3 regions of the Buttiauxella gaviniae genome follow, and region 1 is predicted to be linked to each of the others. Evidence: predicted binding sites of a transcription regulator. Region 1 holds the regulator's gene; each other region holds the start of a gene.
The links. The regulator PurR, encoded in region 1, represses purine synthesis genes. The targets are predictions, from matches to a motif close to CANGCAAACGTTTGCNTG.
Positions count from the first base shown of each region.

Region 1 (2,274 bases):
CTGGAGGATACCTCCCGTTCACTACCAAAACGAATTACCTGGCTGCTGGATAACCAGCGTCGTGTAGTGGTGCCTGACTGGCAATCTGGTTCAGATTGTCTTAGCGCGGGGCTGTGTATCGGTATGGTGCCTTTGCATATCGCACGGCCGTGGCTGGCATCAGGGCAGTGGTGCGAGTTAACGCTTGATAATCCCTTCCCGGACGCCGCATGCTGCCTGACCTGGCGGCAAAATGATGCATCACCAGCCCTGGCCTGGCTACTGGATTATTTGGGGGACAGTGAGACGATGAATGCGGAGTGGTTGCAGGAGCCTGAGCCCGAGTAAACCCGGGCTCAACAAAACTTAACGGCGGTAATCGCGGAATGGGCCATCAGCTACTGAGCGGCGCTCAATCAGGCGCGGATGGACTTCAATGCTCTGGGATTCTTCGCGTTTGTTAACGATTCTATCCAGCAGCATGTTAAATGCCGTTTCACCCAGGGAATCTTTTGGCTGGTGAATCGTCGTCAGGGCGGGTGAGAAGAAGCGAGCATTACGCACGTTGTCATAGCCGATAATGGAAATATCCTGCGGGACGCGCAGCCCCATTTCATCGGCGGCACAAATTGCACCCATCGCCATAATATCCCCGCCGCAGAACACCGCGGTAGGGCGATGAGACTGACCGAGGATCTGCTGCATCGCGCGATAACCGGATTCCGGCTCAAAATCGCCCTGAACAATCCAGTTTTCCGGGATAGCGATACCAGCCTCTTGCAGCGCTTTCATAAAGCCAGCATGGCGACCGCCGCCGGTGTTGCGTTCCATCTGCCCGGGAATAGCGCCAATTTCACGATGACCGCGTTCGATCAAATAACGCCCGGCCAGATAACCGCCATGGAATGCGTTATCGACGACGGAGTCGGTAAAATCAGCGCGCGCTTCACCCCAGTCCATCACAACCATTGGGATATGACGGTACTCTTCGAGCATGGTCAGAAGTGATTCCGGGTACTCAGAGCACATCACCAGCAGGCCATCAACGCGCTTTTGCGCCATCATTGATAAGTAGGCACGCTGTTTTTCGAAGTTATTGTGTGCGTTACCCAGAATGAGGGTATAGCCTTTTTCAAAGCAGCTATTTTCAACGGCTTCGATGATTTCGGCGAAATAGGGCGCTTCGCTGGACGTGGCTAACAGGCCAATCGTTTTAGTGTGATTAACTTTCAGGCTACGCGCGACGGCGCTTGGCGAATAGTGCAGCTCTTTGATTGCAGCCCAAACCGCATTGCGCGTCTCTTCCGCTACAAAACGGGTTTTGTTAATCACATGTGATACGGTTGTAGTGGAAACGTTTGCGCGTTTCGCCACATCCTTGATTGTCGCCATTAAATTTCACTCCGGGCCATATCGTAAGCCCCTGATAACGAATGTGTTAAACGTTTGCGTACGCTATCTCCTGAGGCAACATCGTGGTTGCGGGTATGCCGGGATTGCGACATAAAACGGGAGGAGGGCGTTGAATTGACGGTACGCAATAAATTAGCGTGGGATTTTGGCCTATCCTGGCGAAAAGTGGAAGAGGGAAAATGGATATCCGGTTAAAACCAGGAGGATTTTTCTCTCCGATTGTGGGAAAATCCACCGACACACTGATTGTAAGGTAATAAAAGGAGTTTACTCATGAGCACCGACCTGAAATTTTCAATCACCACCACGGTTATCGTTCTGGCTTTGATTGTTTGTGGCGCGTTAACCGCCGTACTGCACTGATTAAAATGGGCCGCTTATCGCGGCCCATTTACTTATGGATTAAGCTGCAAGATTCTTCGCAACAAATTCCCAATTCACCAACGCCCAGAAATGCTCCAGGTATCCTGCGCGAGCATTGCGGTAGTCGATGTAATACGCATGTTCCCATACGTCTACAGTCAGCAGCGGTTTGGCCGCAGTGGTCAGCGGTGTGCCTGCGTTAGATGTAGAAACAATGGCTAACGAACCCTCTGCGTTTTTAACAAGCCAGGTCCAGCCTGCGCCAAAGTTCTTGATAGCGGCATCGGTAAACTGTTGCTTAAACTCAGCGAAGCTACCAAAAGATTGGTTGATAGCATCCAAAACAGCGCCCGTTGGTTCGCCGCCAGCATCAGGTGCCAGGCAGTTCCAGTAGAAGGTATGGTTCCACACCTGCGCTGCGTTGTTAAATACGCCGCCTTCAGAAGTGCGAACGATCTCTTCGAGTGTTTTGCCTTCAAACGCTGTGCCCTTAACCAGATTGTTCAGGTTAGTGACGTA
Region 1 is NZ_JBFMVT010000002.1:4,054,794-4,057,067, forward strand. Features, by position in the region: gene punR (DNA-binding transcriptional activator PunR) at 1-327, shown strand, start outside; gene purR (HTH-type transcriptional repressor PurR) at 346-1,371, opposite strand; gene AB1E22_RS19295 (YnhF family membrane protein) at 1,666-1,755, shown strand; gene sodB (superoxide dismutase [Fe]) at 1,795-2,274, opposite strand, start outside.

Region 2 (2,274 bases), 2.9 Mb from region 1:
CGGCCATCTTGGTCACATTATCGAAAACGCGGTCATTCATCATGCGCTGTGGCAGCGTGCCGAGCAGTGCAGCGACGTCACTCTGATGGCTCCCGCCGAATTGCAGCAGGTGGCATGGGGCGAAAACGAAGCCTTTATTACGCTGAAAGATGGCGCAATGCTGACCGCGCGTCTGGTGGTTGGGGCTGATGGCGCAAATTCCTGGCTGCGTAATCAGGCCGACATTCCACTGACGTTCTGGGATTATCGCCATCATGCGCTGGTTGCTACTATTCGTACCGCTGAACCACACGAAGCAGTTGCCCGCCAGGTCTTCCATGGCGACGGCATTCTGGCTTTCCTGCCGTTAAGCGACCCACATTTGTGTTCCATCGTCTGGTCATTGCCACCGCTGGAGGCTGAGCGTTTGCAGCAGGCAGGCGTTGAGGAATTTAACCAGGCGCTCTCCGTGGCATTCGATATGCGTTTGGGCTTGTGCAGTGTTGAAAGTGAACGCCAGGTTTTCCCGCTCACAGGCCGTTATGCGCGTAATTTTGCCGGGCATCGTCTAGCGCTAGTGGGGGACGCTGCGCACACCATTCACCCGTTAGCCGGGCAGGGCGTGAACCTGGGCTTTATGGATGCGGCCGAACTGATCGATGAAGTGCGCCGTTTGCATCGCCAGGGTAAAGATATCGGGCAGCATCTCTATCTGCGCCGCTACGAACGTAGCCGCAAACACAGTGCCGCCCTGATGCTTGCCAGTATGCAGGGCTTCCGAGACCTGTTTGCCGGAAGTCATCCGGCGAAGAAACTGCTGCGTGATATCGGCCTGAAATTAGCAGACACCCTTCCGGGCGTGAAACAACAATTAGTTCGCCAGGCGATGGGTCTACAAGATTTACCGCACTGGCTGCGTTAAATTTATTCTGAGAACCGCGTCACATTTCCCTTTCCGCTTATTGGAAAGGGAAATACCCTCCTCATTTGAAAAATTCTAATCTCACCTCTTATTTCGGATTACTTTTTCTCATCCCACGTTTTTCGTGATGTAGTGAATTTGTTTCTGGAATGGTTATAAATGTTAGCTAACGCCAAATTCTCGCCAAAACACTTCTTGTTTATGCGTAGTGTCTCGCATTTTTCCAGTCGAATACTCTGCAAGCTGCACCTCTGATTTTGGTCATAAGCTAATGCAATGACCGTTTGTACCTTATGGTTTACTCCCTCATTCAGTGGTAAGTTCAGGCAAAAGGTAACGTTTGCGTCACTATCCGGATCGGTAGTGATGCTGGGTTTCGTCTGACGAAAAGAAAAGCGAACAGCGCTTTTCAACCAGATGGTTAAAGAGGAAAAAATGACTCAAAAGACCCCTTTGTTTGAACAGCACAATCTCTGCGGCGCGCGTATGGTGGATTTCCATGGCTGGATGATGCCATTGCACTATGGCTCGCAGATTGATGAACACCATGCGGTGCGCAACGATGCCGGAATGTTTGATGTCTCCCACATGACCATCGTTGATTTGAAAGGCAGCCGCACCCGCGAATTCCTGCGTTACCTCGTCGCCAACGACGTTGCCAAACTGACCCAGCCGGGCAAAGCCCTCTACACCGCAATGCTCAACGCTTCCGGCGGTGTTATCGATGACCTGATTATCTATTTCCAGACGGAAGACTATTTTCGCCTGGTGGTGAACTCCGCAACACGTGAAAACGATCTGGCGTGGATTAATCAACACGCAGAACCGTTCTCCGTTTCCGTTACCGTGCGCGATGACCTGTCGCTGATTGCCGTTCAGGGGCCAAACGCGCAGGCAAAAGCCGCGCAGTTGTTTACTGAAGAGCAACGCAATGCCGTTGCTGGCATGAAGCCATTCTTTGGTGTTCAGGCCGGTGACCTGTTTATTGCGACGACCGGCTATACCGGCGAAGCGGGTTATGAAATTGCGATGCCCAATGAAAAAGCGGCCGAGTTTTGGGCACAACTGGTAGAGATTGGCGTGAAACCTTGCGGCCTCGGCGCACGCGACACGCTTCGTCTGGAATCCGGTATGAACCTTTACAGCCAGGAAATGGACGAGAGCGTCTCTCCTCTGGCGGCGAACATGGGCTGGACTATCGCATGGCAGCCTGAAGATCGTGATTTTATTGGCCGCGAAGCGCTGGAACTCCAGCGTGAAAGAGGAACTGACCAGCTCGTTGGCTTGATCATGACCGAAAAAGGCGTATTACGTAATGAGCTGCCTGTCCGTTTTACAGATGAATCCGGTAACGTCCAGGAAGGGGTAATTAC
Region 2 is NZ_JBFMVT010000002.1:1,106,814-1,109,087, reverse strand. Features, by position in the region: gene ubiI (FAD-dependent 2-octaprenylphenol hydroxylase) at 1-901, shown strand, start outside; gene gcvT (glycine cleavage system aminomethyltransferase GcvT) at 1,337-2,274, shown strand, end outside.
Region 2: the regulator PurR is predicted to act here: its motif matches at 1,225-1,242, upstream of gcvT (glycine cleavage system aminomethyltransferase GcvT).

Region 3 (2,274 bases), 3.8 Mb from region 1:
GCGCCTTTTGATGAATTTGCCACACCGGCGGCGCGCGCCTATTTCACTCACAAGAAAGAGGCAATGATTGGCTCGTTTGCCGAGCATCTCACCCACTCGCCAGGCCTTATCAAAAAAATCAGCGATGATTTACGCAAGCTCGATAAACTCATCGTGCAGCCGAATGCCGTCAACGGTGAACTCTCAGAAGACGATATTCATCTCTTCCCGCTGCTGCGTAATCTGACTCTGGTGGCCGGCATTGAGTGGCCAAGCCGGGTTGCCGCCTACCGCGATAACATGGCGAAACAGACGCAAATTAACCTGCTTTCATCCCACGCAATTTGATACATAGCCCGTTTTACCTGAGTGATTTCAAGATGCGCCCTGCAGCTTGATGTCACTCAGGTATTTCGGCTTTTTCCTGTAGCACCGCCTGCGCTGGTACATCATGATGCTTTATGTCAGGATCTGTGACTAAAGCAGCATGTTAAGGAATTCCATGAAAAAGATAGTGTTAGCCGCAGCATTGATGCTCAGCGGGCTCGTTGTGGGCTGTAACCAACTGACGCAGTACACCGTCAGCGAACAGGAAATTAACCAGGCGCTGCAAAAGCGTAATAATTTCTCGAAAGATATTGGCCTGCCGGGCGTTGCCGATGCGCATATCGTTTTGACGAATTTAGCCAGCGCCATTGGCCGTGAAGAGCCGAATAAAATCACGCTGACCGGTGATGCGAAACTGGATATGACCTCCCTGTTCGGCAATCAGAAAGCCAATATCAAACTGAAGTTAAAAGCATTGCCGACTTTCAACAAAGAGCAAGGCGCTATCTATCTGCAAGAGATGGAAGTGGTTGATGCCACCGTTGAACCGGAAAAAATGCAGACGATTGTCCAGACGCTGATCCCTTATCTGAATCAGTCGCTTCGCAACTATTTTAATAAGCAGCCCGCTTATGTGTTGAGTGAAGACAACAGTTCCGGCGAAAAACTGGCGAAAAAATACGCCAAAGGGATTGAAGTTAAGCCGGGTGAAATCGTCATTCCTTTCACCGAATAAACCAAAATCTCAACGAAAATGGTGCAAAGCGAAACGTTTGCGCTTATCCTTAGTGCCCGGCATAAATCATCGTTATTTCCTTCCTACGCCGGAGCACTTTCATGACCGTATTACCTCAGGTATTAAAAATTCGCCGCCCAGACGACTGGCATGTTCACCTGCGTGATGGTGAGATGTTAAAAACGGTGGTGCCTTATACCAGCGAAATTTATGGTCGCGCGATTGTGATGCCAAACCTGGCACCGCCAGTAACCACTGTCGAAGCCGCCATTGCCTATCGCCAACGTATTCTTGATGCCGTACCGCAAGGGCACAATTTCGAACCGTTGATGACCTGCTACCTCACCGACTCTTTAGACCCCAATGAAGTGGAACGCGGGTTTAGTGAAGGGGTATTCACAGCGGCAAAACTTTATCCGGCCAACGCCACGACCAACTCAAGCCACGGCGTCACCAGCACCGCTGCGATTTTGCCGGTGCTTGAGCGCATGCAAAAAATTGGTATGCCGCTGCTTATTCACGGCGAAGTGACTCACGCAGACATTGATATTTTCGACCGCGAAGCACGCTTTATCGAAACGGTGATGGAGCCATTACGTCGCCAACTGCCAGAGCTGAAAGTGGTGTTTGAGCACATCACCACCAAAGACGCCGCGCAATATGTGAAGGAAGGCAACTCCCTGTTAGGCGCCACCATTACCCCACAGCATCTGATGTTTAACCGCAACCACATGTTGGTCGGCGGCATGCGCCCTCACCTGTATTGCCTGCCAATTTTGAAACGCAGCGTTCACCAGGAAGCGTTGCGTGAACTGGTTGCCAGCGGATGTGACCGCGTGTTCCTGGGGACTGATTCAGCCCCTCATGCGCGTCATCGTAAAGAAGCCAGTTGCGGTTGTGCAGGCTGCTTTAACGCCCCTTCAGCCCTTGGCGCGTATGCAACGGTATTTGAAGAGTTGAACGCCATGCAGCACTTTGAAGCGTTTACTTCTCTCAACGGCCCGCGTTTCTATGGTTTGCCTGTAAACGAAGAGACAATTGAGCTGGTCCGCACGCCGGTCACGATGCCGGAAACTATCGAGACCAGCGATGACAGCATCGTGCCGTTCCTTGCAGGTGAACAGGTAATCTGGTCAGTTCAATAACAATTTTTAGCGCCCCCTGTTGCATAGTCAACAAGATGACTGTATAAATATCCAGTATATTATACAGGGGGCTGTTATGCGTATTGA
Region 3 is NZ_JBFMVT010000002.1:226,818-229,091, forward strand. Features, by position in the region: gene grxB (glutaredoxin 2) at 1-327, shown strand, start outside; gene AB1E22_RS01725 (lipoprotein) at 482-1,042, shown strand; gene pyrC (dihydroorotase) at 1,144-2,187, shown strand; gene dinI (DNA damage-inducible protein I) at 2,264-2,274, shown strand, end outside.
Region 3: the regulator PurR is predicted to act here: its motif matches at 1,069-1,086, upstream of pyrC (dihydroorotase).